DNA from 3 places in the Pantoea sp. SGAir0430 genome. Region 1 is predicted to be linked to each of the others. Evidence: predicted binding sites of a transcription regulator. Region 1 holds the regulator's gene; each other region holds the start of a gene.
What was found. The regulator LexA, encoded in region 1, represses DNA repair genes until DNA is damaged. The targets are predictions, from matches to a motif close to TNCTGTATGTACATACAGNA.
Positions count from the first base shown of each region.

Region 2: E7738_RS00065 (DinI-like family protein) is a predicted target of LexA. The motif match lies at 4,192-4,211, and genes of this name have one in related genera.
Region 3: metR (HTH-type transcriptional regulator MetR) is a predicted target of LexA. The motif match lies at 9,964-9,983, and genes of this name have one in related genera.

Region 1 covers NZ_CP039427.1:2,578,766-2,590,496, forward strand. The annotation lists gene E7738_RS12300 (quinone oxidoreductase) at 1-260, shown strand, start outside; gene pspG (envelope stress response protein PspG) at 452-718, opposite strand; gene dusA (tRNA dihydrouridine(20/20a) synthase DusA) at 928-1,923, opposite strand; gene traF (conjugal transfer protein TraF) at 2,014-3,261, opposite strand; gene zur (zinc uptake transcriptional repressor Zur) at 3,710-4,231, shown strand; gene E7738_RS12325 (CsbD family protein) at 4,302-4,514, opposite strand; gene dinF (MATE family efflux transporter DinF) at 4,674-5,999, opposite strand; gene lexA (transcriptional repressor LexA) at 6,128-6,742, opposite strand; gene E7738_RS12340 (diacylglycerol kinase) at 6,848-7,216, opposite strand; gene plsB (glycerol-3-phosphate 1-O-acyltransferase PlsB) at 7,342-9,765, shown strand; gene ubiA (4-hydroxybenzoate octaprenyltransferase) at 9,901-10,767, opposite strand; gene ubiC (chorismate lyase) at 10,792-11,310, opposite strand; gene psiE (phosphate-starvation-inducible protein PsiE) at 11,403-11,731, opposite strand, start outside.
Region 2 covers NZ_CP039427.1:4,074-10,137, forward strand. The annotation lists gene E7738_RS00040 (DUF2732 family protein) at 1-8, shown strand, start outside; gene E7738_RS00045 (TraR/DksA family transcriptional regulator) at 8-235, shown strand; partial or broken gene E7738_RS00050 (DNA adenine methylase) at 232-1,040, shown strand; gene E7738_RS00055 (DNA adenine methylase) at 1,037-1,861, shown strand; gene E7738_RS00060 (replication endonuclease) at 1,858-4,110, shown strand; gene E7738_RS00065 (DinI-like family protein) at 4,429-4,662, shown strand; gene E7738_RS00070 (DUF2806 domain-containing protein) at 5,425-5,733, shown strand; gene E7738_RS00075 (hypothetical protein) at 5,786-6,028, shown strand.
Region 3 covers NZ_CP039427.1:2,725,114-2,736,844, reverse strand. The annotation lists gene pldA (phospholipase A) at 1-654, shown strand, start outside; gene recQ (ATP-dependent DNA helicase RecQ) at 675-2,498, shown strand; gene rhtC (threonine export protein RhtC) at 2,511-3,134, shown strand; gene rhtB (homoserine/homoserine lactone efflux protein) at 3,216-3,839, opposite strand; gene pldB (lysophospholipase L2) at 3,943-4,938, shown strand; gene yigL (sugar/pyridoxal phosphate phosphatase YigL) at 4,971-5,771, shown strand; gene glpT (glycerol-3-phosphate transporter) at 5,806-7,146, opposite strand; gene E7738_RS12960 (carboxylate/amino acid/amine transporter) at 7,551-8,429, shown strand; gene E7738_RS12955 (YehS family protein) at 8,426-8,908, opposite strand; gene metR (HTH-type transcriptional regulator MetR) at 8,999-9,931, opposite strand; gene metE (5-methyltetrahydropteroyltriglutamate--homocysteine S-methyltransferase) at 10,158-11,731, shown strand, end outside.

The DNA of each region.
Region 1 (11,731 bases):
CCGGCCCGGTGACCGGCGTTGACCTCGGCATTCTCAACAAGAAAGGCTCGCTGTTTGTCACCCGCCCTTCCCTGTTTGGCTATATCACCAACCGTGAAGAGCTCGATCGCGCCAGCGGCGAACTGTTTTCGCTTATCGCCAGCCGCGCTATTCAGCTTAACGTGCCGGAGCAGCAGAAATTTGCCCTGAGCGATGCGGTACGTGCGCATCAGGTGCTGGAGAGTCGTGCCACTCAGGGTTCCAGCCTGTTAATTCCCTGATAGCAGAAATGATGAAGGGCTTCCCGAAGGAAGCCCTTTTCTTTCTTTTTTATAGTTCGCGCTGGTGTAGGGACAGCGGCGATGAATTCGTCTGAATTTCTTTACCTATCCTGACAGAAAACATAAGTAAAAAATATGTTTAATTGCGGATTCGTACTAAGCAATCACCAACTCTGTGATCGTAACCGCATTTAACGCCAGCTTCTCTTCTCTAAGTCGCTGATTTTCCTTTTCAGCCGGTTAAGTTTCACCTCTCCCTGCGGCGTGGTAAATGCGCGATACAGCCACACGGCGACCACCGCCAGCACCAGCCACGGCAACAATTTTATAACAAGCGCAAACAGCCCGCCGAGAAACATCACCACGGTGGCCACCAGCAGTGCGGCGATCACGCCCAGCAGCGATACGCCAGTCAGCAGCAGCATCATAAAAAAGCCGATAACGAATAATATTTCCACGAGCGCTCTCCTGTATCAGTAATGCAGAAGGTATTACAAGATACGTGCCAGGTCGTAACGATCGCTAAGCCATTGAATTATCGCTTAGATGCAGGACAGAGGGGACGTTGATTTGGTGAAATTGACTAACTGCTGGTGAATTAAAAACCGCACGATGAAACCGTGCGGTTTAAACCGTCCTGCCAGCCTGACCAGGCCGGCTCGCGGCATCAGGCTTCCTGCACAATGCGGTCAGCCACCAGCGCCAGCGCCGCTTCCAGCACGCGGACGTCGGCGCCCGGTTTGTGGGCATTTTCGCTCAGGTGACGGCGCCACTGGCGCGCGCCGGGGATGCCCTGGAACAGGCCCAGCATGTGGCGCGTAATGTGTCCCAGATAGGTGCCCTGGGCCAGTTCGGCTTCGATGTAAGGGTACATGGAACGCACCACGGCGACCGGATCGGCCACCGGTGTCTCGCGGCCAAACAGCTGGCGATCAACCTGCGCCAGAATGCCGGGATTTTGATAGGCCTCGCGCCCCATCATCACGCCGTCCAGGTGCTGCAGATGCGCTTTGGCCTCATCGAGCGTCTTAACGCCGCCGTTAATGGCTATGGTCAGCGCCGGGAAATCCCGCTTCAGCTGGTAAACACGCGGATAGTCGAGCGGTGGAATTTCACGGTTCTCTTTCGGGCTGAGACCCGACAGCCACGCTTTACGCGCATGAATAATGAACGTATCACAACCGCCCTGCTGCGCCACGGTGCCGACAAAATCGCACAGGAAGGCGTAGCTATCCTGGTCGTCAATACCGATGCGGGTTTTCACCGTGACCGGAATGCTGACCACATCGCGCATCGCTTTGATACAGTCCGCGACCAGCGCCGCCTCACCCATCAGGCACGCGCCAAAACGGCCGTTCTGTACCCGATCGGACGGACAACCGACGTTCAGGTTGATCTCATCGTATCCGCGCGCTTCTGCCAGCTTTGCACAGGTTGCCAGCGCGGCCGGATCGCTACCGCCCAGCTGCAGCGCCAGCGGATGCTCCGCCTCGCTATAGGCCAGATAGTCGCCTTTGCCGTGGATGATGGCACCGGTGGTCACCATTTCGGTGTACAGCAGCGTGTCGCCGCTCAGCTGACGGTGAAAATAGCGACAGTGACGGTCGGTCCAGTCCAGCATCGGGGCGATGGAGAAACGTTGCGAAGAGAATGTATCGGTCATGAAACGCAGTAAATCCGCAGTTAAGTGATGAGAAACTGCGCAATGATATCACAGCTGTGACGGGCGACACAGCCGCCCGTCACCGTGTGGTCAGAAGTTAAACCCGAGCTGCACCATGGCGCCCCAGGTATTGTCTTTGCCGACCGAACCGGCCAGGTCCAGATGCACCGCATTGTTGAACGGTGACACGCCGAGACCGGCCGTAAACACATCGGTGTCATTCGACTTCATATCCGCGCGATAGCCGGCACGCAGCGCCAGCCAGTCCAGCACGCGATATTCACCACCCACGCCAGCGTACTGACTGCTCTCCTGCGATTTAAAACGTTTGGTTTCGGTCAGATCGACATCGCCGGTCAGAGTAAAGGGTCCGCGATTCCACGCCAGTCCGGTAGTTACCAGCGGGCGAATCTGATACGTATCGCGATAGCCATTAACCTCTTTGGTGTCGATATCGCGCGAGACCAGGTTCTGCCCGGTCACGCCGAAGGTCCAGTTCTCCGCGAAGTCGGTAGCGATACCGGCATCGACGTTGAAACCGGTATCGGTGCTGCGATAGCGGCTGTCGTTAATATCATTCTTGTCATAGTTATAAACGCTGGCGGTGTAGTTATACAGCCAGGTTTTCTGCAGCTTCGGCGTGACGCCAACGGAGACCGGGTGACCGGCGATGGTGAACTCATGTGCCATTGCGACGCCGTAATCGGTGATCAGCGCAGCCAGGCCGTTGGCGCTGGAGCGCAGATTATTTTGGTCGCCCGGCAAGGGAATGCGTCCATTTGCGACCTGATCCAGATAATCAATATCGCTCTGTACTACGTTAGCGCGGATGTGCGCCGTGCCGTAGGCTTTGGTGATGAAGGCGAAAGGAAGGGTCTCGTTGGGAATGCTGACGGCTAACGCCACGCCTGCGGTGCCATTCGCTTTATCACCGCGCAGATCGCGCAGCTGATTGGCCATATCACCTGCCGCGGCTCTGACCTGAGGCGCGCCATTGATGATCTCCGGCAGCGTGATGTTGTTGATCACGTCACGATAGCGGTCCACCGTATCAGTAATTTCGTCTACGCGATCCACTAATTTGTCTTTGTCAGTAATCTGCACACCTGCTGAAGGAAAAATGATGCTGACGTTATCTTCAGGCTGCGCTTTGGTCATCAATGCCGGGTTAGCCAGCACTGCCGAGCTCCAGGTTGAGGAAGCGACACCGGTTCCCCCCATGGCATCGTTACGCGCATCGTACCAGGTGCCAGCAGCAAATGCTGATGAGGTAACAAATACCGCATTAAAACCAACAACATAAGCAATTTTCTTGCGTCTGAATAATGTCTTCACCATGAGTCTGCCATCACCTTTTAATTGTCGTGGACTGTCTCTACGACGGAATAGTTTATTAGCCCTATTCTGAACGCTGGCTAACGCTTTATTGCTGTGAATTGAAAGGAATTAGCATTGCTATTCGCAGAATTGGTCACGCCCGCACCATTCTGCTGTTGTTTTATGCAGAAATATGAACGTCAGCTAAATTGATGCCAGAAATTACTTAAAACCTTTTGAACCATAGCCACTAAGTCAGTGAGTTGCAAAGCAAAAAGATGGGTTAACCTGTGAGAAAAAACTCAGGAAGGAAAAGCATGGCTTAACAGAAGGAGGTACCAGGACGTAACGCGGCAGATAAGTGGCTGAAAGCCGGACATTTCCTGGATGATATAAGGTAAAAAAGCAATGGCAGCAGCGTAAAAGTTTGTGTGATAAAATAACATCACCCATCACCTGGAGAATGCTTATGCCAAACCTCACGCCCGAACAACTGCTCACGCAGGCTGAATCTCTGTGCCTTGACCGTGGCGTGCGCCTCACTACGCAGCGCGCAGAAGTGTTGCGCCTGATGGCGGAGCAGAACGGTTCCATTAGCGCTTACGATTTGCTGGACCAGCTGCGCATCAGTGAACCCCAGGCGAAACCACCGACTATTTATCGCGCGCTGGATTTCCTGCTGGAGCAGGGATTTATTCATCGGGTAGAGTCAAATAACAGTTATGTGGTGTGCCACCATTTCGACGAGCCGGCGCACACCTCGGTGATGCTGGTGTGCGACAACTGTGCCGCCGTCAGTGAGAAGCACGCGCACGGCGTGGAAAAGATCATTGCCGGGTTGGCCGATCAGGCAGGTTTTACCTTACGTCATAGCGTTATTGAGGCGCACGGCCTGTGTGAAAACTGTGCTGAAGTTGCTGCCTGCACGCAGCCGGGTAGCTGTCATCACGATCATGAAGTGGAAAGTAAGAAGAAGATGCGTAAAGGGTAACTGGCACGTCCGTGTGCCAGGCCGATCGTAACGATCAGCGGGTAGGAGCATCATCCTTAAAGCGGGAGACTTACCAGCGGTAATCTTTGTTTTGACTTTCCCAGTCTTTCAATTCACGTTCAGCTTCATCTTTGGCGTAACCGTAACGTTCCTGGATTTTACCCACCAGCTGATCGCGTTTCCCTTCGATCACGGTCAAATCGTCATCGGTTAACTTGCCCCATTTCTCTTTAAACTTCCCTTTAAACTGCTTCCAGTTTCCGCTCGCTTCGTCTTTGTTCATAACAATCCTCCACGTCTTCCTGAGTGAGATGGTGTATTTCTCATGTAATGCCGGAAATAACCATATAACGCGCTGCGTATCTGCGCCGTTTGAGATAATTATAGTAGCCGCTTCGGATTGTGCACGGAATTACAGATTATTCTGGTGCCTGCGCTGCGCTTATGGCTGGCTGAACCAGCTGTCACGCTGCCAGTGGCGGCGCCACATCCATCCCAGCGTCAGGCCGCGCAGCGCCAGAAACACCGTGATCGCCAGCCATAAACCGTGATTCCCTAACCACGGCAGCGTCAGCAAAGTGATGCCGAAACCGGCTGCAGCCATGATCATGCTGTTACGCATTTCGCGGCCGCGCGTCGCGCCAATGAACATGCCGTCCAGCAGATAACACCAGACGCCGACCAGCGGTAAAATCACCTGCCAAAGCAGAAAGCGATCGGCCATCTCACGCAGCGGCTGCAGCGAGGTAAGCAATGCAACAATGTACGGCCCGCTGAGCGCATAAATAAGCGCAAACAGCAGCGCAACGATACCCGCCTGGCGACAGGCGGCATGCCAGATCAGCAGCAGCCGGCTGCGATCTTTTGCCCCTACCGCTTCACCCGAGCAGGCTTCCACCGCGTAAGCAAAGCCGTCCAGCGCATAGGCAGTAAACGTCAGGAACATCAACAGCACCGCATTGACCGCAACCACATCCGGTCCGATGCGTGCACCCAGCAGGGTCAGTGAGGCAAAGCAAATCTGCAGCATGAGCGAGCGCAGCATGATGTCGCGATTAAGGCGAAATAACCGCGCCGCGTCACCGCGCCAGCTGTTTTTCAGCAGTTTGAAATCGATGCCGCGCAGTTTCAGTACGCGCGCCACCATCCATAATCCCACTGCCAGCGTCACGTATTCGGCCAGCGCCGTGGCGGCGGCGGCACCGGCAACGCCCCAGTGCAATTTCAGCACCAGCAGCAGATCGAGCAGGATGTTGACCAGGTTTCCGACAATCAGCAGAACCATCGGCGCACGCGCATACTGCACGCCCAGCAGCCAGCCGAGAATCACCAGGTTAGCCAGCGTAGCCGGTGCGCTCAGCCAGCGGATTTCAATGAAGATCTGCGCCTGCTGCTGGACTTCCGCGCTGCCGCCCATCAGCGTTGCCGCCAGGCTACTGGCAGGAGAACGCAGCAGCGCCAGCAGCAACCCGGCGGCCAGAGCGATCAGCAGCGGCTGCATCAGTGCGCGCGCCAGTGCCTGTTTATCGCCGGCCCCGAACGCCTGCGCGGTTAAACCGGTGGTGCTCATACGCAGAAACAGCAGCAGCATAAAGATGAAGCTGGTTGCCGTGGTGCCTACGGCCACGCCGCCGAGGTAGATCGGGCTATCAAGATGGCCAATCACGGCGGTATCGACCACGCCGAGCAGCGGCACAGTGATATTGGAGAGGATCATTGGCAACGCCAGTCGCCACAGCGTTTTATCAGAAGAGGAAAATAGCTGCATCAGCCCCATCCCGAGGGTTACGGTAGTCGGCCTGAGCGAGCGCCTTACGGGCCGGGAACAAAAGTATGATTAAAGCAGACTGCGGCCAGCGCGCGAGCGCCGCCGCAGCGGGGGAGATCAACCGGGTTTCAGAGCCACTCGCCGTTGCGCACGATGCCAACGGCCAGCCCTTCCACGGTCAGCGACTGTTCACGGGTATCCACGACAATCGGCTGGAAATCATTGTTTTCCGGCAGCAGCTGGACAATCGCGCCCTGCTTCTTCCAGCGTTTCACCGTGACTTCATCATCAATACGCGCAACCACCACCTGGCCATTGCGCACTTCCTGTGTTTTATGCACCGCGAGCAGATCACCGTCCATAATGCCGATATCTTTCATCGACATACCGCTGACGCGCAGCAGGAAATCGGCAGAGGGTTTGAACAGGTTGGCGTCAACCTGATAGTGGGCTTCGATATGTTCCTGCGCCAGCAGCGGTTCACCGGCGGCGACGCGACCGATCAGTGGCAGCCCTTCACTCGCCTCTTCTTCCATCAGCAGGCGGATACCGCGCGATGCACCGGAGACGATTTCAATGACACCTTTACGCGCCAGCGCTTTCAGGTGCTCTTCAGCAGCGTTAGGCGAGCGGAAGCCCAGTTGCGAAGCAATTTCAGCACGCGTTGGCGGCATGCCGGTCTGATTAATATGGTCGCGAATCAGGTCATAGACCTGTTGCTGCCTGCTGGTTAACGCTTTCATCCCGCCCCCTGGTTGTTTATACAGTCGCTGTGAGTATATACAGGTATTGGCGAAATGAAAACCGAAACAGAGGGAAAAATCAGCGGCTTGATGAATGTGGAATGTTTATCGCAAATGCGACCAAAGCAGCGCGATCCAGACAAACAGAGCCAGTAAGATAGCCAGCAGTACCGCCGCCGAGCCCATGTCTTTGGCGCGTCCCGCCAGCGGATGGCGTTCCTGACCAATACGGTCCACCACGGCTTCGATGGCACTATTAAGGATCTCAACAATGACTACCAGCACCACCGAGCCAATCAGCAACACACGCGTGATGATATCGACATCCAGCCAGCAGGCGATGGCAACCGCGACCAGTGCGGCAATCGCCTCCTGGCGAAAAGCGGCTTCATGCTGCCAGGCAGCGCGCAGCCCCTGCCAGGAATAACCGGCGGCTTTAATGATTCTCAGGAAACCGGTGACGTTATTTGCCATGTTGTGGAACCCTTAACTGTTTTTGACGTCAATGTCTGGGCGCGCGAGGTGGCACAGCCACAGATCTTCGCCGCACTTTCTGGTATGCTTGCCGCGCTTTGCTAACAAGAGGCTTCAAGTTGTCTATGTCAGGTTGGCGTAAACTCTATTACAAATTGTTGAATTTACCACTCTCTATTTTGGTAAAAAGTAAGGTCATTCCGACCGATCCGATCTCGGAACACGGTATCGATCCGACCCGTCCGGTGATGTATGTTTTGCCTTATGATTCAAAGGCGGACCTGCTCACGCTACGCGCACAGTGCCTGAAGCACGATCTGCCGGATCCGCTGGCGCCGCTGGAGATTGACGGCACCCTGCTGCCGCGCCACGTATTTATTCACGATGGGCCGCGCGTCTTCCCCTATTTCGTGGCGAACCCGGAGTCGGTCAAGCTTTTCCATGACTACCTCGATCTGCACCGCAATAATGCGGCGCTGGACGTACAGATGCTGCCGGTTTCCGTGATGTTTGGCCGTGCGCCAGGCCGTGAAATTCAGGGCGAACCGACGCCACATCTGCGTATTCTTAACGGTATACAGAAGTTCTTTGCCATCCTGTGGCACGGTCGCGACAGCTTTGTCCGCTTCTCGCCCACGGTTTCACTGCGTCAGATGGCCACCGAACACGGTACCGATCAGTCGATCGCGCAGAAGCTGGCACGTGTCGCACGCATTCATTTTGCCCGCCAGCGGCTGGCAGCCGTCGGCCCGCGTCTGCCGGCACGCCAGGATCTGTTCAACAAGCTGCTGCAATCCAAAGCGATTGAGAAAGCGGTTGAAGACGAAGCGCGCAGCAAGAAGATTTCGCATGAAAAAGCGCAGCAGAATGCCATCGAAATGATGGAAGAAGTGGCGGCGGATTTCTCGTACGAAGCGATCCGCGTGACTGACCGTGTGATGGGCTGGCTGTGGAGTCGGCTCTATCAGGGCATTAACGTGCACGGCGGCGAACGCGTGCGCCAGCTGGCGCAGGATGGTCACGAAATTGTTTACGTGCCCTGCCACCGCAGCCACATGGATTATCTGCTGCTGTCCTACGTGCTCTATCATCAGGGCCTGGTGCCGCCGCACATTGCTGCCGGTATCAATCTCAACTTCTGGCCAGCCGGACCGATTTTCCGTCGCCTCGGTGCCTTCTTTATTCGTCGTACCTTCAAAGGCAACAAGCTCTACTCCACGGTGTTCCGCGAGTATCTGGGCGAGCTGTTCAGCCGCGGCTATTCAGTTGAGTATTTTGTTGAAGGCGGGCGCTCACGTACTGGCCGTCTGCTCGACCCGAAAACCGGCACGCTGTCGATGACGTTACAGGCGCTGCTGCGCGGCGGCAGCCGTCCTATCACCTTTGTGCCGATCTACATCGGTTATGAGCACGTGATGGAAGTCGGCACTTATGCCAAAGAGCTGCGCGGTGCCGCGAAAGAGAAAGAGGGCTTCATGCAGATGGTGCGCGGCCTGCGCAAGCTGCGTAACCTCGGCCAGGGCTATGTGAACTTCGGTGAGCCGCTGTCGCTGGTTAACTATCTCAACAAACAGGTTCCGGAGTGGCGTGAAGCGATTGACCCTATCGATCCTCAGCGTCCGGCGTGGATGACGCCGGTAGTGAACGATATCGCGGCACGTCTGATGGTACGCATCAACGAAGCCGGCGCGGCCAACGCCATGAACCTGTGCGTGACCGCGCTGCTGGCATCGCGCCAGCGTTCGCTGACGCGTGAACAGCTGACGGAACAGCTGGAGTGCTACACCCAGCTGCTGCGCAATGTGCCGTACTCACCCGAGTCAACCGTGCCGGATCTCAGCGCTGAAGCGCTGCTCGATCACGCCATGGGCATGAACAAGTTCGAGACCGAGCAGGACAGTATTGGCGAGATCATCATTCTGCCGCGCGAGCAGGCGGTGCTGATGACCTACTATCGCAACAACATCCACCATATGCTGGTGATGCCGTCGCTGATTGCCGCTATCGTGCAGCAGCATCGGGAGATCAGCGAGGCGGAACTGCTGCGTCAGGTCAGCCTGGTCTATCCGATGCTGAAGAGCGAACTGTTCCTGCGCTGGGACAGTGCCGAACTGCCGGCCCTGCTGAATGCGCTCTGCGCCGAAATGGCGCGGCAGGGACTGATCACCGTACAGGAAGGCCAGCTGAAAATGAGTGCGGCGCGTTACCGTACGCTGCAGCTGCTGGCGGCCGGGATCCGTGAAACGCTGCAGCGTTTCGCCATTACCTTCGCCATTCTCAGCGCCAAGCCGACCATTAACCGTGGCACGCTGGAGAAAGAGAGCCGCACGCTGGCTCAGCGTCTGTCAGTGCTGCACGGTATCAATGCGCCGGAGTTCTTCGACAAGGCAGTCTTTACCGCGCTGGTGCTGTCGCTGCGTGATGAAGGCTATATCAGTGATTCCGGTGATGCGGATGCTGAACGTACCAATATGATGTGGCAGATGCTGGCCGAACTGGTCACCAGCGATGTCCGCCTGACCATTGAGAGTGCCGTGGCGCACGACTAATGGACGACTGAAAACCGCGGCGCATCTGTCACACGCCAGATTGCGCCGCGGTTTTTGTTGTCAGAATTCAGGCGTGAAAAGAACGCGCCTCCCAATGCGGCGACCGGCGCGCCGCCGGGGTTAATCACCCCACCATCAGAACAGCGCAACAAACGGCTGGGTATTAAGCAGCACGCCAATAAACAGCACCAGACCAACGTAGTTGTTGTTAAGGAATGCCTGGAAGCACAGCTCACGTTCACGCCCGGCAATCAGTTTCTGCTGATGCACAAACAGCCCGCCCGCCAGCAGCAGCGACCAGTAAAACGCACCGTTCAGATGCAGTAAAATGCCCACCAGTGCCATCAGGCCCAGCGCGGCCAGCTGTAACAACCCGATAATCAGCTTGTCGTAACGCCCAAAAAGAATCGCCGTGGATTTCACGCCAATCTTCAGATCGTCGTCGCGGTCAACCATGGCGTACTGGGTGTCATAAGCCACCGTCCAGCAAATATTGGCGAGAAACACCAGCCAGCAGACAAAAGGTAAGGACTCACTAACCGCCGCCCAGCCCATCGGAATCGCCCAGCCAAACGCCGCGCCCAGCACCACCTGCGGCAGATGGGTATAACGCTTCATAAAGGGATAAACCCACGCCAGCGCCAGCCCGCCAAATGACAGCAGAATGGTCATGCGGTTCATGGTCAGCACCAGCAGGAACGCCAGCAGACCGAGGCCGGCGAACAGCAGTTTCGCCTCTTTCTCCGTTACCGCGCCGCTGGCTAACGGTCGCGCGGCGGTGCGTTTCACGTGGCCGTCGACGTTACGGTCGGCGTAATCGTTGATCACGCAGCCCGCCGCACGCATCACAAACACGCCAAGTACGAACACCACCAGCACCGACAGCGGCGGAATCGCCATGCCGGATAGCCACAGCGCCCACAGGGTCGGCCACAGCAGGAGCAGCGTGCCAATCGGTTTATCAATACGCATCAGGCGACTATAGGCCTGCCATTTGCTCATGGTTAAAGTCTTTTGCACGGGGCGTTATCCTTGCTTCAGCGCGCGGTACAGCGGCGACGCCGGTAAAAACAGTTCAGTTAACAGCAGCGGTTTGCCGGACAGGCGCAGCCGCGAGCGGCGTCCCCACAGGTCATCAATCTGGCCCGGATCGATAAAATCGCGGCTCAGCGTCGAGGAGGAAAACAGGTAGCGTCCCAGTGGCCGCGTGCCGAGATTTTGCAGCATCTGTTCCGGCCCGTTCAGCGTGCTCTCCGGCACCACGGTTCGGCCAATCAGCCAGGGTTCATTGTCACCGCACAGCACGATTTCACGCAGCCAGAAGCGCGTGTCGGCAGGCAGAAACGCCGCTTCCTGCGGCATCTCATCGGCGGTAATGAACGCTTCCCGCAGCAGTTGTACGGTAACCTGCTGGCAGTGCTGCTCAAAGCGGCGCGTCATTGAGTCTTCTTCCAGCAGCCAGTCAAGCAGCGGCGGTGAAAGTAACGGGGAAGAGGCTGGCAGCCAGTGCAGTGCGCGTAACTGGCGCAGCGCGTCATGCGACATCAGGACATCTCCGGTAAAAAAGTTGCCCTAGTGTAGCGCACCGCGCTCAGCGTGACACATCTGCTTGTGCCACGCTGGCGTCGCGGGAGGAATTACTCGCGTTTCAGGCGGTTACTGTTGGCCAGCCACAGCGTCACCACCAGAATCAAAATGGCCGCCGAGTAGCACAACGTATCGAAAGGATTTTTATGATCGACAATGATCAGACGAATAATCGCCGTGATGCCGATATAGACGAAGTAGCGCAGCGGAAAGTGATAGCCGGACTGAAAGTACTTCACAATCAGCGCGATAAACTCGAAATAGAGAAAGTAGATCACAATGCCTTCGATCAGCAGATACGAAGACGCCTGCTCACCGGTGCTGAACAGCACATTCGCCAGGTGAATGGTCTCTTTACCGAGAAACACCACCAGAATAA
Region 2 (6,064 bases), 1.5 Mb from region 1:
TGCACTGATGGCCGATTCAATGGATTTGGTACAGCAGCGCGTGCAGGAGGAACTGGCGCGCAATCTGGCAAACGCAACTCATCGCCCGGCCGGGGCGAGTGAGTTTTTCTGCCTTTCTTGCGGTGATGAAATCCCGGAGGCGCGCCGCCGTGCGCTGCCGGGCGTTTCTGAGTGCGTGACCTGTAAGGAAGTTGGTGAGCTGAAAAGCGCGCATTACAAAGGGGCCGCACTATGAAAACCATCCTGAAGTGGCCGGGCAGCAAAGCCGGCGTAATGACTGAGCTGGCGGCTCACCTGCCAGCCGGCGATCGTCTGGTCGAGCCGTTCGCCGGTTCCTGCGCAGTAATGATGAATACTGATTACCCGGAATATCTGATCGCTGACATTAACCCCGATTTAATCAACCTTTATCAGCAGGTCAAAGAGCATGCGCGCCCGTTTATCGTGGTGGCGGCGTCGCTTTTCAATCAGAACACGAGCGAGGAAAGTTATTACCGGTTGCGCGATGAATTCAACAATAGCGCCTCCATGCCACTGCTTGAGCGCGCGGCGCACTTTCTCTATCTGAACCGCCACGGATACCGCGGGGTTTGTCGCTATAACCGCCGCGGCGGATTCAACGTTCCTTACGGGAATTACGCGAAGCCTTATTTCCCCCTGGCTGAAATCGAGGCGTTTGCCGTGAAGGCTCAGCGCGCGACGTTCATCTGTGCCGGTTATCAGGAAACGCTGACCATGATTAAAGGCGGCGACGTGGTGTATTGCGATCCGCCGTATCACGGCACGTTTGCCGACTATCACACCGCTGGTTTTGACGACGATGACCAGTGCTCGCTGGTCTGCTACCTGCTGGGCATTGCTGATCGCAATCAGTTGTCCTGTCAAACAGCGACACCCTGTTTACCCGCAGCATCCTGCGGGATTTTGAGCAGACAAAAATCAATGTGGCACGATCGGTTGGCGTTGCTGCCGGTGAGAAAAAGCGGGCTGCTGAAATTATCGCTGTGCGTATGCCAGTTAAATGCGAGGCACTGGCATGACTACCGACAAAATTAAGCATCCTGTAATCCGTTACCACGGCGGTAAGTTTCGCCTGGCTCCATGGGTGATCAGCTTTATGCCTGAGCATACATGCTACGTCGAACCTTTCGGCGGTGCAGCCGGCGTACTGATTCAGAAGCCACGCAGTTACGCTGAAGTTTATAACGATTTAGACGGTGAAGTGGTCAATTTGTTTCGCGTCCTGCGCGATGCGAAGTCTTGTCAACGCCTGCAGGATGCGTGCCGCCTGACGCCATACGCACGTGATGAATTTTACGCCGCACAGGAGCTTACCGATGAGCCTCTGGAACGTGCCCGCCGCATGGTCGTGCGTGCGTGTATGGGATTCGGCTCCGCTGCTGGTATTGGCGGTAATTCAGGATTTCGCGGAGACAGTAAGCGCAAATACGCTACAGCCGCACACTTATGGGAACGTTACCCTGAAAACCTGCGCGCTGTTTGCGAGCGCCTCCAGGGCGTGATCATTGAAAGCAAAGACGCTCTTGATGTCATGCGCGCTCATGATGCCGAAACCACGCTGCACTATGTAGACCCGCCTTATGTGACCGAAACCCGCGCTAAAGGAAATCGCTGCTACAACCACGAAATGAGCGACGACCAGCACGAGCAGCTTTTATCTGTGGCCAGCGTTCTTGCCGGAATGGTGATGATCAGTGGTTACGATTGTGAACTCTATCGGGACATGCTTGCGGGCTGGACCATGGTCAGCAAACCTTCCAGAATTAGCGCGGGCAGGGGAACTAAAGTCAAAACAGAGTGCCTGTGGCTTAGCCCGCGCATTAAGCAGGATGCAGCATGATCCTGAAGTATGCATACCCGTGGAATGCGCCACGGGAAGCCATCGCCAGCCCATACCCCACCTATGAGGAAATGCACAGCCGCAATAAGATGATTGCGGCTTTAGCACGTGCGCAGGAGCTACTGGAAAAGCAGCCGACACTGATCCAGCTCGACGTCAGGCGCCGCGTCAGCGAGCTTGAAAAGACGCAGGGCATTGCCCGTGCCAATGCGTACTTAGCAAAAACTTTTGTTGAGCGCACATTGCCACGCGTTGAATGCGTCAGTAATCAGTACCGTCTCGGCGAAATGAGCAGCGGCACGTTTAACCTGCTGGCAGGCAACGCCGCTCAACAGGCTGGCGCGGCCAGCGCGGCCGGTACGCTTTGGGAGCTGATGCGCCGCTTTAACCGCCTGCCGGATATGGCGCGCGCTGACGTCGATCTGCTGGCCGGAGATGTGGCTAATTTCATCTTGGCCGAGCTGGTACAGGCGCACGCGCAGGCCAGCGACGAGTCGGATTACAAATACACCCATCGCGTTTACATGACCGCCGCCACTATCACCCGGGAGCTGAGCCAGACGCCGCCACTGTGGGAAAAGGTTACGTCCCGCCTGTTCGACCCGGAGGAAGTGACCCCGGCGATCATGCGCATGCAGACCGAAAAATGGTGGAAGGGCCGTCTGCGCCGCGTCGCCGCTTCGTGGCGTGAACATCTGCAGATCGCCCTGGCTAACGTCAGCAAAAAGCACACCTCATATGCAAGCAACATGACCGTTTCAGAATGGCGCGAGCAGAAGCGCCGCACGCGTGAATTTCTTAAAGGGCTGGAGCTGGAAGACGAAGACGGCAACCGCATCAGCCTGATCGATAAATATGACGGCAGCGTGGCAAATCCGGCGATCCGCCGCTGCGAGTTAATGACGCGCATTCGCGGCTTCGAAAATATCTGCAACGCAATGGGCTTCGTTGGCGATTTTTACACTCTCACAGCCCCTTCGCGCTACCACGCCACTATCAAGACCGGCCATCGTAATCGCAAGTGGAACGGCGCCAGCCCCGCAGACACCCAGCGCTACCTGTGCAGCGTCTGGCAGAAAATCCGCGCCAAACTGCACCGAGACGAGATCCGTATTTTTGGCATTCGCGTTGCCGAGCCACACCACGATGGCACACCACACTGGCACATGTTGATGTTCATACGTCCTGAGGATGTAGAGCAGGTGCGCCAGACCATCCGCAATTACGCATATCAGGAAGACAGCCGCGAACTCACGAGCGATAAAGCCCGCAAAGCGCGTTTTCACGCCGAAGCCATTGACCCGGAAAAAGGCAGCGCCACCGGATATGTGGCTAAGTACATCTCGAAAAACATCGACGGCTACGCGCTTGACGGTGAAATTGACGACGAAAGCGGCAAAGAGCTGAAAGAGACTGCGCCGGCCGTTTCCGCCTGGGCTGCGCGATGGCACATTCGCCAGTTCCAGTTTGTGGGCGGCGCGCCGGTGACTGTTTACCGCGAGCTGCGCCGCATGGCCGACAGCGAAACCGCGCACGGGCTAAGCGTTGAGTTTGCAGCTGCGCACGACGCTGCTGATGCGGGTGACTGGGCAGGCTACGTTAATGCGCAGGGCGGCCCGTTCGTGCGCCGCGATGAACTGGCCGTGCGCACCTGGTATCAGGCCAGCGAAGACGTGAACGAATACGGCGAGGAAACCGTGCGCATCAAAGGCGTTTTTGCTACTGAAGTCGGAGAAGATACGCCAATTTTAACCCGGCTTACGCAGTGGAAAATCGTTCCGAAGCGTGCCGTTGATTTTGCTTTTGACCTTCAGGACGCGCCCGCGTCCTCTCGGAGTTCTGTCAATAACTGTACGGGAGGTTTGAGATCCGAGGATTCGAACCCACCGGAAAGTTTCGACAAAATTGACTTTGACGGCATGAGCAGGAAGGAACGGCGGCGATTGCTGGCGCAAATCAGGGCGCAGCAACCTCAAAAACTGCATAAGAAGCTCCGGCGATCGGACAAAATTGAAGCTGCGTGTGACAACCTTATAAGCCAGGTGAGAGATTTAAGCGGTGAAACTATCAGTCGCGGTCTGGCCGTGCGGCTCATCGGTGGCACGCAGACCGAAATTGCCGGGCGGATGTTCCGCAGCTCCGCTTATGGAGACTTGCTCAGGCCGCACCGCATTTTTGATTCGACTGCGATTTTGAAGCGAATTGAGCGTCTCGCGCGCCAGTCGTCTACAGGTAGAACCCGGGAGTAAGTGCAATGAGTTCAAGGGCATACTTTAAGACTTGTGGTGTTTGAACCTAAAAAATCATTTCACATTTGATAACCAATATTATACTGTACGCATATACAGTTGTTGATATGGGGGAGGGATGATGCAGGACTACCTTTTGGAGAAAATTAAACTCAACAAATTGAATTTATTCTAAAAAAATCTCTTTTGATGATTGTGATCAGGAGGAGAAGGATTTCGCCATTCAGTGGTTGCTTGAGTTATCTGGTGAACTAATGGCGCAACTGCGCCAATCAGAAGCACAGATGAAAACAGCAATTCACATTGAGAGAGGGCTATATGCGCATTGACATCATGATTGACAAAGAGCAGAAAATTAGCCCGGGTGTACTCACCTCCCTTGAAGCTGAACTTTATAAGAACCTGTTACCTGTATACCCCAAAACCAGCATACGCATTCGAAAGGGCAGCGCTAACGGTGTGGAGTTAAGCGGCCTGAAACTGGATGCGGATAAAAAGAATGTTATAGACATACTTCGGTCCGTTTGGGAAGACGACAGCTGGCAACATTGATAACCTCGGCAGGGCCCTGCCGAGGTTGAACAACGAGCCGGGCGAGGCGTTAGGCTGCCTGCTTTGATGGTTTCTCCGGCGCTAATGCGTAGTGCATGTCTATGCCGCATGAATTCGCATGATCCAAAAGGATCAAATCTACCCCGGCCCGCCAGTTCTGGCGGGCTTTTTCATATGTCATGCAGGTGCATGAAAACCACTGCATAAAGCGGGCAGGCGTGGCGGGGGTACGAGCGCGCGCATGGGGCTGGAGATAGGAGTAAGTTAACTGCTATCTTGTAAATATCGTTTACATACTGAATGTTAGTCCTTAGATGTTAAGTCTTTTTTAAATACGCCCATGAGGTAGAAAAATGGTAGGTTTTCCTGGAGAGAAGTTAGCTATCAAACTATGGGATACAATTGTAGATAAAGGTGTTTGCGGAGTACTTAGACCATGGCAAATTAAGAGAGAAGGTTTAGCTAATGCTGAAGTCGCGCGTTCTCAATGTTAATGCTTGCTCAAGCTGAAAAAGATGTGAGCAGAATTAAGGACGGTTCTCTTATTGCCAATCACAGTGGTGGTAACGTTATTTTAAAAAGCGAGGCTGAAAATTTTTCTCCGATAGTTGATCTACCAAGCATGTATGCTGTCATGCAAGATGATATTATAATTAGAAATTTACATGTGAGGTTAATCTAGCTAAAACAATTCTTAAAGCTGAAGAGCAATTATTAAAGGAAGCTGGAGCGATCTCTGAGGATGACATTGACTTTGATTGGATACAAAGATGGCGCAGTTATGCGGTTAATGTTACGTCTGAAGATGTCCAGGCTTTATGGGCTAATCTTCTCGCTGGAGAAATAAAATCACCGGGACGTTTTTCTTTGAGGACGATGGAGTTTCTTAAAAATATAACTAAAAACGATGCTAAGGATATCGAAAGAGTAATGCCATTTATTTTCAAGGAAGGCTTTATTTATAGGGGGTATTTAGGAGGGGCGGGAGATATTCATAAAAGAACTATACATAAATGGCTTGGTTGGATTTGCTTTATTATATGCAGGAGTTGGGTATCGTTCAAAATATAACTGAGAAAGAGCAACTATCACATTGCACTCTGAGCCAAATGAAAAATCATTCTTGAGAACATTAGATAAAGCACTAATCTATGAAATGCCAGCGGATAGAAAATGTGATACCACTTACATTTCTGTAACTAAATTAGGGTGTGAGCTTGTTGATATTGCCGGGATATCCTCAAATAAAGAATATTTGACAGCAGTAGCAGAGATGATCAAGCACCAAGGCGGGAGTGTGAAAATTTCCGATTATCGTGTTCCCGGCGATGGCACCATTGAGTGTTTTAATATTCAGGAGTTGTAAAGAGCATTGATACAAATAGGTTAATTAATGTGTGAG
Region 3 (11,731 bases), 150 kb from region 1:
TACAACTGGGCAGACAAAGCGAAAAAGGATGAAGTAAAATTCCAGCTCAGCCTGGCGTTTCCGCTGTGGCGCGGCATTTTGGGTGACAACTCGGTGCTGGCCGCGTCGTATACTCAGCGCTCCTGGTGGCAGTTGTCGAACCGGGGGGCTTCATCACCGTTTCGTGAAACCAACTATGAGCCGCAGATTTTTCTCGGCTGGGCTACCGACTATTCGCTGGGCGGCTGGACATTACGCGACGTCGAGCTGGGTCTGAATCATCAGTCAAACGGCCGCAGCGATCCCACGTCACGCAGCTGGAACCGCGCTTACGCCCGTCTGATGGCGGAGAACGGCAACTTCCTGGCGGAAATCAAACCCTGGTATCGCCTGCCGGAAAGTGCCAGCAACGACGATAACCCGGACATCACCAAGTACATGGGCTACTACCGCGCGAAGCTGGGCTATATGCTCGGCGACAGCATTTTCAGCGTGGAAGGCAACTACAACTGGAATAGCGGCTACGGCGGTGCAACCTTCGCGTGGAGCTATCCGATTTCTGAACACGTGCGCTTTTACACGCAGCTGTTCAGCGGTTATGGTGAATCCCTTATTGACTATAACCATCGCCAGACGCGTCTTGGCGTCGGCGTAACGCTTAACGATCTGTTCTAACCAGTCAAAACAGGATTACCGTGGTAACATCGGCAGTGCTTAATCAGGAAATGCTGGCGCAGCAGGTATTACAGGATACCTTCGGCTATCAGCAGTTCCGTCCGGGTCAGCAAACCATCATCGAAACCGCGCTGTCAGGGCGCGACTGCCTGGTGGTGATGCCGACCGGCGGCGGCAAATCGCTGTGCTATCAAATCCCGGCGCTGGTGCGCGAAGGGCTGACGCTGGTGGTTTCGCCGCTGATTTCACTGATGAAAGATCAGGTCGATCAGCTGCTGGCAAACGGCGTGGCGGCGGCGTGCCTTAACTCGACGCAGACGCGTGAGCAGCAGCAGCAGGTGTTTGCGGACTGCCGCAGCGGCAAACTGCGGCTGCTGTACATCGCGCCGGAACGTCTGATGATGGATAACTTCCTCGACACCCTGCAGCACTGGAATCCGGTGATGCTGGCCGTCGATGAAGCGCACTGTATTTCGCAGTGGGGCCACGATTTCCGTCCGGAATATGGCGCGCTCGGTCAGCTGCGCCAGCGCATTCCGCAGCTGCCGGTGATGGCGCTGACCGCCACCGCCGATGAAGCCACGCGTAACGACATCGTGCATCTGCTGCAGATGCACGATCCGCTGATTCAGATCAGCAGTTTTGACCGTCCCAACATTCGCTACACGCTGGTGGAGAAGTTCAAGCCTACCGAGCAGCTGCTGCGCTATGTGCAGGATCAGCGCGGCAAAAGCGGCATCATCTACTGTAACAGCCGCGCCAAAGTGGAAGACACCGCTGCGCGTCTGCAGAGTCGCGGCATCAGCGTTGGCGCTTATCATGCCGGCATCGACAGCGAGCAGCGCGCACGCGTGCAGGAAGCCTTTCAGCGTGACGATTTGCAAATCGTGGTCGCGACCGTGGCGTTCGGCATGGGCATCAACAAGCCCAACGTGCGTTTTGTGGTGCACTTCGATATTCCGCGTAATATCGAATCCTACTATCAGGAGACCGGCCGCGCCGGGCGTGATGGCCTGCCGGCGGAAGCGATGATGCTGTACGACCCGGCCGACATGGCGTGGCTGCGTAAGTGTCTGGAAGAGAAAGCGCCAGGGCCGCTGCAGGATATTGAACGCCACAAACTCAACGCCATGGGCGCGTTTGCCGAGGCGCAAACCTGCCGTCGTCTGGTGCTGCTTAACTACTTTGGTGAAGGTCGCCAGCAGCCGTGCGGCAACTGCGATATCTGCCTCGATCCGCCGCGTCGCTATGACGGCCTGGTCGAAGCGCAAAAAGCGCTGTCGGGCATTTATCGTACCGGGCAGCGTTTTGGGATGAGCTATATTGTTGAAGTTTTGCGCGGCTCAACCAACCAGCGCATCCGCGATAACGGCCACGACAAACTGCCGGTGTACGGCCTCGGGCGCGAGCAGAGTCAGGAGCACTGGGTCAGCGTGCTGCGCCAGCTGATCCATCTGGGCATGGTGACGCAAAACATCGCCATGCACTCGGCGCTGCAGCTCACCGAGGCCGCGCGCCCGGTGCTGCGCGCTGAAGTGCCGCTGATGCTGGCGGTACCGCGTACCGTGACGGTGAAAAGCCGCAGCAGCGCGCCAAAAGTCTACGGCGGCAATTACGATCGCAAGCTGTTCGCCAAGCTGCGTAAGCTGCGTAAAGCCATCGCCGACGAAGAGAATATTCCGCCTTACGTGGTGTTTAACGACGCCACGCTGATTGAAATGGCAGAACAAATGCCGGTCAGCGCTTCAGAGATGCTGAGCGTGAACGGGGTCGGTCATCGCAAACTGGAGCGCTTCGGTAAGCCGTTCCTGCTGATGATCAAAGAACATCTTGATGAAGAATAAGGGAAATAAACCATGCTGATGTTATTTGCCACCGTCGCGCTGGTGCATCTGGTTGCGCTGATGAGTCCGGGACCGGACTTCTTTTTTGTCTCACAGACCGCCGCCAGCCGCTCGCGCAAAGAAGCGATGATGGGCGTGCTCGGCATTACGCTGGGGATTGTGATTTGGGCCGGTGTCGCGCTGATGGGCCTGCATCTGATCCTGGAGAAAATGGCGTGGCTGCATGAAATCATCATGGTCGGTGGCGGGCTGTATCTGCTGTGGATGGGCTGGCAGCTGCTGCGCTCGGCGCGTCAGCGTCACAAGCAACCTCATACGGAAGCGCCGGTGGTTGAGCTGCCAAAGCGTGGCATGAGCTTCCTCAAAGGGTTTCTCACCAACCTGTCTAACCCGAAAGCCATCATCTACTTCGGCAGTGTGTTTTCACTGTTCGTGGGTAACGATGTGGGCGCGATTGAGCGCTGGGGCCTGTTCCTGCTGATCGTCGGTGAAACCTTTGCCTGGTTTACCCTGGTGGCGGCGATTTTTGCCCTGCCGTGGATGCGCGATAAGTATCAGCGGATGGCGAAGTGGGTGGATGGTATGGCGGGCGTGCTGTTTGCCGGGTTTGGTATTCACCTCATCATCTCCCGATAAGATCCCGAACCGTAGCGGCGCAATTTTTTGCGCGTTTCAACTGGGCGCGATAAAGCGTGCCGCTACGATCAGTGCCAATCGTTACGCCATTTTACGTGCGCTGGCCAGCAGTGCGCCGACCGCCATAAACAAGCCACCAAACACCCGGTTCAGCAGCTTCATCTGCTTCGGACCTTTGATCCAGCCGGCAATGCGCGTCGCCAGCGTGGCGTAACCAATCATCACAATGATGTCGACCACGATGGTGGTCACGCCGAGCACCAGATACTGCATCAGCTGCGGCTGGTGCGGCACGATAAACTGCGGAAACAGCGCGGCGAGAAACACAATGCTCTTTGGATTGGTGAGATTCACCAGCAGCGCTCGCTGAAACAGACGACGACGCGGCATCGCTTTGGCCACCGCATTGAGATCGATTCCGCCCGCTGAGCGCCACTGTTGAATGCCAAGCCACACCAGATAGGCCGCGCCCGCCCATTTCAGTACCTCAAACGCCAGCACCGACTGCGAAAACAGCGCGCCCAGACCGGCGCCCACCAGCACAATATGCACGGCGAGACCCAGCTGTAATCCGGTAATTGAGGCTGCCGCACCGCGATAGCCGTGGCTGATGCCGGTGCTCATGGTGTTGATCGCGCCGGAACCGGGCGAGAGGCTGAGGATGGTCGTGGTTAACAGGTAGGTTAACCACCATTCAATGGTCATGGGTGACATTCCCTGAAGAGAGTGAAGTGTGACACAATACGCCAGAAAATCGCGCTGCGCTATTAAGTGCAGGGCCGCGTTTGACGTTTTTTCAGGGGGACGGATGCAGCAGCATAAACAGAGTTGGCTCGGACGTGAGCACGCTTTTTCAGCCTTTGCTACCGGTCCGCTGCTCGACTTCTGGCGTCAGCGTGAAGAGTGTGAATTCAGCGGCGTGGGCAATCTGACCATTCGCTATGTGCGCTTCACCTCACCGCAACACCGGCGTGTCATCCTGATTGTGCCCGGACGCATTGAAAGCTACATCAAATACCCCGAGCTGGCCTATGACCTGTTCCACTGCGGCTACGATGTGGTGATTATCGACCATCGCGGTCAGGGGCGTTCAGACCGGCTGCTGGCCGATTCGCATCGCGGTCACGTGGTGGAGTTCAGCGATTATGTCGACGATCTGGAAACGCTGTATCTGAAAGAGATCGTCAGCCATCACTATCAGCAGCGCTACGTGCTGGCGCACTCGATGGGCGGCGCAATTGTGGCGCTGTTCCTGGCGCGTCAGCCGCAGGCCTTCCACGCGGCGGTGTTTTGTGCGCCGATGTTTGGTATCGTGCTGCCGCTGCCGCCGTTTCTGGCGCACCGTATTCTCGACTGGGCGGAAAAGCTGCCCGCGCTGCGCGACGGCTACGCGCTGGGCACCGGACGCTGGCGCGCCAGCCCGTTTGGCATTAACCGGCTGACGCACAGTCGCGAACGTTATCGTCGCAATCTGCGCTTTTACGCCGACGATCCGGCGATTCGCGTCGGCGGCCCGACCTATCACTGGGTGCGGGAAGGGATTCAGGCCGGACGCCATATCCTTAATCAGGTGGCGCAGATTACGACACCGATTCTGCTGCTGCAGGCCAGTGAAGACGACGTGGTGGATAACCGCGCGCAGGATCTGTTCTGTGAGGCCATGGCGGCAGCGGGACATGCGGTGGAAGGCACCACGCCTTACATCATTCAGGGCGCGCGTCACGAGATCCTGTTTGAAACAGACGCCATGCGCGCCGAAGCGCTCAATGCGGTGGTCGACTTTTATCAGCGCCACCGTGACTAATGTATTCTTAGACATCAATACCAGAGGCCTACATGTACCACATCGTTGCATCCGACCTGGATGGCACGCTGCTTTCTCCGCAACATCGTCTGACGCCGTTTGCCCGCACCACGCTGCAGGAACTGGTGGCGCGCGATGTGCATTTTATCTTTGCCACCGGACGCCACTACATCGACGTCGGTCAGATGCGCGATAAGCTCGGCATTCCGGCGTATATGATCACCTCAAACGGCGCGCGCGTGCATAACGCCGACGGCGAACTGGTGTTCAGCCATAATCTGGACAGCGATATCGCCAGCGAGCTGTATGGCCTGAAGTATCACGATGAGAAAATCCTGACGCACGTTTACCGCGACGATGAGTGGCACATCAGCCGCCATAATCCGCAGGAAGCGGAGTTTTTCCAGGAATCGGTGTTCACCTATCAGGTGTATCAGCCCGGCATGCTGGCCACCGACGGCATCAGCAAAGTGTTCTTCACCTGCGACGATCCGGAGCATCTGGTTCCGCTGGAACAGGCGATTGAAGCGCGCTGGGGTGACCGGGTTAATGTCAGTTTCTCGCTGCCCACCTGTCTGGAAGTAATGGCTGGCGGCGTCTCGAAAGGGCACGCGCTGGAAGCCGTGGCGAAACAGCTTGGCTATTCGCTGAAAGAGTGCATCGCGTTTGGCGACGGCATGAATGATGTCGAGATGCTGAGTATGGCGGGCAAAGGCTGCATCATGCGTAACGCTCATCAGCGCCTGAAAGATACCCTGCCGACGCTGGAAGTGATTGGCAGCAACGCCGACGACGCGGTGCCGCAGACGCTGCGTAAGTTGTTCCTGGCCTGAATAAAACGGGCCGGTATGCACCGGCCCGCTCAGATTATGCCTGCTGCTGCTTGTGGCGATGCTCGCTGACCATGGTCAGCAGCAGTAACACCACCGCCAGCACCGATCCGACAATCATCACTAAGAAACCGCCGTCCCAGCCGAAGAAATCCACGGTGTAACCGACAATCGCACTGGCTGCCACCGATCCGCCGAGATAGCCGAACAGACCGGTAAAGCCTGCCGCAGTACCGGCCGCTTTTTTCGGTGCCAGCTCCAGCGCGTGCAGACCAATCAGCATCACCGGACCGTAGATCAGGAAGCCAATGACGATCATGCAGATCATATCCACGCCCGGATTACCCGGTGGGTTCAGCCAGTAAATGATGGTGGCGATGGTCACCAGCGTCATGAAAAACACCCCGGTGGCACCGCGATTGCCGCGGAATACCTTGTCCGACATCCAGCCGCACAGCAGCGTGCCCGGAATCCCGGCGTATTCGTACAGGAAATAGGCCCACGAGGATTTATCCAGCGTGAAGTGCTTCACCTCTTTCAGATAGGTCGGTGACCAGTCGAGAATGCCGTAGCGCAGCAGATATACGAACACGTTGGCCAGTGCGATGTACCACAGCAGCTTATTCGGCAGCACGTACTGCATGAAAATCTGCTTCGCCGTCAGCTCCTGTTCGTGGTTCTCGCTGTAATCCGGCGGATAGTCATTCTTCCATGCCTCAATCGGCGGTAGCCCGCACGACTGCGGCGTATCGCGCATCAGCGCAAAAGCGATGATGGCGACGAGGATGGCACCAAACGCCGGCATATAGAGCGCGGCTTTCCAGTCGTTAAACCACGCCATGCCGAGCAGGAACAGCAGCGGAGGAATACCGCCACCCACGTTGTGCGCGCAGTTCCATACCGACACAATGCCGCCGCGCTCTTTCTGCGACCACCAGTGCACCATGGTGCGTCCGCACGGTGGCCAGCCCATGCCCTGGAACCAGCCACACAGAAACAGCAGCACGAACATCACCATGATGCTCGAGGTTGCCCACGGCACGAAGCCCATCACCAGCATCACGGCGGCGGCGAGAATCAGGCCGGCGGGTAAAAAGACCCGCGGGTTGGAGCGATCCGAGACCGATCCCATGATGAATTTGGAAAAACCGTAGGCGATGGAGATGCCGGAGAGGGCAAAGCCAAGGTCGCCGCGGGAAAAGCCTTGTTCGACCAGGTAAGGCATCGCCAGCGCAAAGTTTTTGCGCACCAGATAATAGGCGGCGTAGCCAAAGAAAATGCCGAAGAAGATCTGCCAGCGCAGACGACGATAGAGCGGATCGACGCGATCATCCGCCACCTGGGGCTGGTGTGGTGCAGGTTTAAAAATACTCAACATCAGAATGGCCCTCCAAGGGCGCAATATAGTTATCGATTCCCAGCAGGTTGGGGCAAAAAAAGTACGACAGCGAACAGAAAGCAACCTTTCCATTTCGCGCACAGAATAGTGATGGTTACGCGCAGTTACTGTGACGTGTGACACATATGTTACAGTTTTATGACAATAAAGAGCGATATAAACCAGTAAATGTTGGATTTCGCGCATTTCTGTCAGAGAAAACGGCGCGCTGCCTCATAAAAATCGCCGCCCGTCGGTCAACCCGCCATGCGGACGCGTGCCTGCTGACCGGGCAGGGAAGATGCGATCGTGTTTAATTTCATCACATGTCAACCAGATTATCCCGCCAGCGCGCTGTAGTTTGTTTACACTAGCGCCAGTGTTGAACTTTAGGATACATAACCGTGCTGTTGCTGATCGTTACCACCATTCTGTGGGCTTTTTCTTTTAGTTTAATCGGGGAGTATCTGGCGGGGCAGGTGGATACCTGGTTCTCGGTGCTGATGCGTTTAGGCCTGGCGGCGCTGGTCTTTCTGCCGTTTCTGCGCTGGCGCGGTTACCGCGCCTCAACGTTACTGCTCTATATGCTGGTGGGCATGCTGCAATTAGGCATCATGTATCTGATCAGTTTCGAGGCTTATCTCTATCTCAGCGTGCCGGAATTCCTGCTGTTTACGGTGATGACGCCGCTATATGTCACGCTGATTTATGACCTGCTCAGCAAGCGCCCGCTGCGCATTGGCTATGCTTTCAGCGCGCTGCTGGCGGTGCTCGGTGCGGCCATTATCCGCTACGACAAAGTCAGCGATGATTTCTGGTTCGGACTGCTGCTGGTGCAGGCGGCTAACATCTGCTTTGCGATTGGCATGGTGGGCTATAAGCGCCTGCAGGAAGTCCGCCCGATGCCGCAGCACACCGCGTTCTCGTGGTTCTATCTCGGCGCAGTGCTGATCGCGGTGATCGCCTGGTGCATCTGGGGCAATCCGCACAAGCTGCCGACCACCACGCTGCAGTGGGGCGTGCTGGTGTGGCTGGGCGTGGTCGCGTCCGGGCTGGGTTACTTCATGTGGAACTACGGCGCGACCCAGGTCGATGCCGGGACGCTGGGCATTATGAACAACATGCACGTGCCGGCAGGATTACTGGTGAATTTGGCGATCTGGCAGGAGAAGCCGCACTGGCCGAGCTTTATCGCCGGGGCGATAGTGATTTTTGCGTCCCTGTACGTGCATAAACGCTGGGTACTGGGACACACGGCCAAAAGCAGCAGTTCAGGCGCTTAGCTTTTTTTCGCGGGTGTAGATGGCCGCTGAATCAGCGTTAAACCTTTCAGGAAGTTACGCAGAATCTGGTCACCGCACTCGCGATAATTTTTATGATCCGGGTTGCGGAAAATCGCGCCGATTTCAGCCTGTGACACCTTGAAGTTAGCCTTCAATAAGATATCCGGGATATCGGTGGTTTTCAGCGCGAAGGCGATGCGTAACTTCTTGAGAAAGATATTATTGTTCATGCGGCGCTCAACCGACGGGGCCGGCGCGTCTTCGCTTTTGCCGCGACGGTAGAAAATCAGACCGTTGAGGAAGTAGCCCATCAGCACATCCGGCAGTTTACGAAACGCCTCATCGTCATCTTTCTTCAGCCACGCCTGCACATCTTCACGCGGTACTTCACTGCCCGCCAGCGCAAAAATCTCCACCACTTTGCTGTCGCTCAAATCCAGCATATAGCGCACGCTGCGCAGCACATCGTTATTGGTCATGGTGAAACTCTCCGGTAGCGGTTAAGGCGGCGCATTATAGAGCAGGCAGGGCAGGGATAACAGCACGGGCGACATTGGCCGCCCGCGGCATCAGGACGAGACCGGCTGCAGGGAACCGGGGCGCGAGGCATCGCGCACATAAGGCAGGTGTTCGCAGGCGTGCTGACGGGCAAAGCGCACAAAGGCCTCCAGCACCGGCTGCCGCTGCTCGCCATCGCGCATCGCCGCGTATAAACGGCTCCACAACCCGTCGCCCAGCGTGCGCGTCACCACCAGCCCCTGGTGCTCAAAGCTCTCTACCACCCAGTGCGGCAGCGCGGCAATGCCCATGCCGGCTGACACCATCTGGATCAGCAACAGTGTATTATCCACGCTCTTCAGCGCCGGGCTGACGCCGGCTGGCTGTAAGAAGTTACGCCACACGTCCAGCCGCTGACGCTGTACCGGATAGATCATCAGCACCTCATCGGCCAAATCTTCCGGCGTGATGTGAGCCAGCTGCGCCAGGCGGTGATCCGGCGCCAGCACCAGCCGCACCTCAAAATCAAACATCGGCGCATAGAACAAACCGCTGCGCGGCAGAATATCGGACGTCAGCACCACGTCCAGTTCACCCTGCTGCAGCGCCGGCTGCGGATCAAAGGTCACGCCGGATTTGAAGTCCATCACTACCTGCGGCCAGCTCTGACGGAAATTGTTCAGGGCCGGCGTCAGCCACTGGATGCAGCTGTGGCATTCGATAGCGATGCGCAACGTGGTCTGATGCGGCTCATGACAGGCCTGCAGCGCCTGCTGAATCTGCGGCAGAATCTGCTCCGCCAGCTGCAACAGAATCTCTCCCTGCGGCGTAAAACGGAGCGGCTGGCTCTTACGCACGAACAGCCGGAAGCCCAGCCGCTGTTCCAGGTCGCTGAACTGGTGAGACAACGCCGATTGCGTCTGATGAAGCTGAGCGGCGGCGGCAGCCAGCGAGCCGGTGTGCCGTAACGCCTGCAGCGTCCGCAGGTGTTTGAGTTCGATCATGAGAGTCCTTCACATCGAGATTGAACAAATTGCGCTTGAGACACATACAGTACCCGCAGATTATAGCGGTGTAAACATCTGGACGGCTAAACATCTCAGTCAGACGCGACGGCCACTTTACCTTTGTCCAGCTAATACGCTCAGCGCACGGCAGGATTGCCCGCTGGATGAACGTAAATCGGTTGCTGCGACTGTCGCACAGCGAACAACTTCTGGAGAATCTCACATGACCATTCTGAACCATACTCTCGGTTTCCCTCGCGTCGGACTGCGCCGCGAACTGAAAAAAGCGCAGGAAAGCTACTGGGCCGGGAACAGCTCACAGGACGAACTGCTGGCGGTGGGTCGTGAACTGCGCGCCCGTCACTGGCAGCAGCAGAAAGACGCCGGTGTTGATCTGCTGCCGGTCGGCGATTTTGCCTGGTACGATCACGTACTGACCACCAGCCTGCTGCTCGGTAACGTACCGGCACGGCACCAGAATAAAGACGGCTCGATTGACCTCGACACCCTGTTCCGCATCGGCCGCGGTCGGGCGCCCAGCGGCGAGCCTGCGGCGGCGGCAGAGATGACCAAATGGTTTAACACCAACTATCACTATATCGTGCCGGAATTTACCCAGGGTCAGCAGTTCCGTCTCAGCTGGACGCAACTGCTGGACGAGGTGGATGAAGCGCTGGCGCTCGGCCACACCATCAAACCGGTGCTGCTGGGGCCGGTGACCTATTTGTGGCTGGGTAAGGTGAAAGGTGACGCCTTTGACCGCCTGTCGCTGCTGCAGGCCATTCTGCCGGTGTACCGTCAGGTGCTGGCTGAACTGCGTCAGCGCGGCATCGAATGGGTGCAGATTGATGAGCCGGCGCTGGCGCTGGAACTGCCGCAGGCGTGGCGCGAGGCGTTTAAACCGGCGTACGACGCGCTACAGGGCGAAGTGAAACTGCTGCTGACCACCTACTTTGACAGCATTGGTCAGAATCTTGATGTCATCAAAACGCTGCCGGTGCAGGGCCTGCACGTGGACCTGGTGCACGGCAAAGACGACCTTGAGCAACTCAACCAGCAGATCCCGGCGGACTGGCTGCTGTCGCTGGGGGTGATCAATGGCCGTAACGTCTGGCGCGCCGATCTCACCCGCTGGTTTGAGCGCCTGCAGCCGCTGACCGGCCAGCGTCAACAGCTGTGGATCGGTTCCTCCTGCTCACTGCTGCACAGCCCCATTGACCTGAGCGTGGAAACCCGCCTCGACGACGAGATAAAAAGCTGGTTCGCCTTTGCGTTACAGAAGTGCACGGAGCTGTCGCTGCTGAGTCAGGCGCTGAACCAGCACGATGCCGCTGCGCTGCACGCCTGGAGCGCGCCGATTCGTGCCCGGGCAAATTCTGCTCGCGTGCATAATCCCGCCGTGGCGCAGCGTCTGGCGCAAGTCCAGGCCAGAGACACTGAGCGCAACAGCAGCTACACCGTGCGTGCTCAGGCGCAGCGTCAGCGCTTTAACCTGCCGGCGTGGCCCACCACCACCATCGGTTCTTTCCCGCAGACCACCGAGATTCGCGGCCTGCGCCTCGACTTCAAAAAAGGCAACATTGACGGCGGCCACTACCGCACCGGTATCGCGGAACACATCCGACAGGCGATTGCGGAGCAGGAGCGTCTGGGGCTCGACGTGCTGGTGCATGGCGAAGCCGAGCGTAACGACATGGTGGAGTACTTCGGCGAAAACCTCGACGGCTTTGTTTTCACCCAGAACGGCTGGGTTCAGAGCTACGGCTCGCGCTGTGTTAAGCCGCCGGTGATCATCGG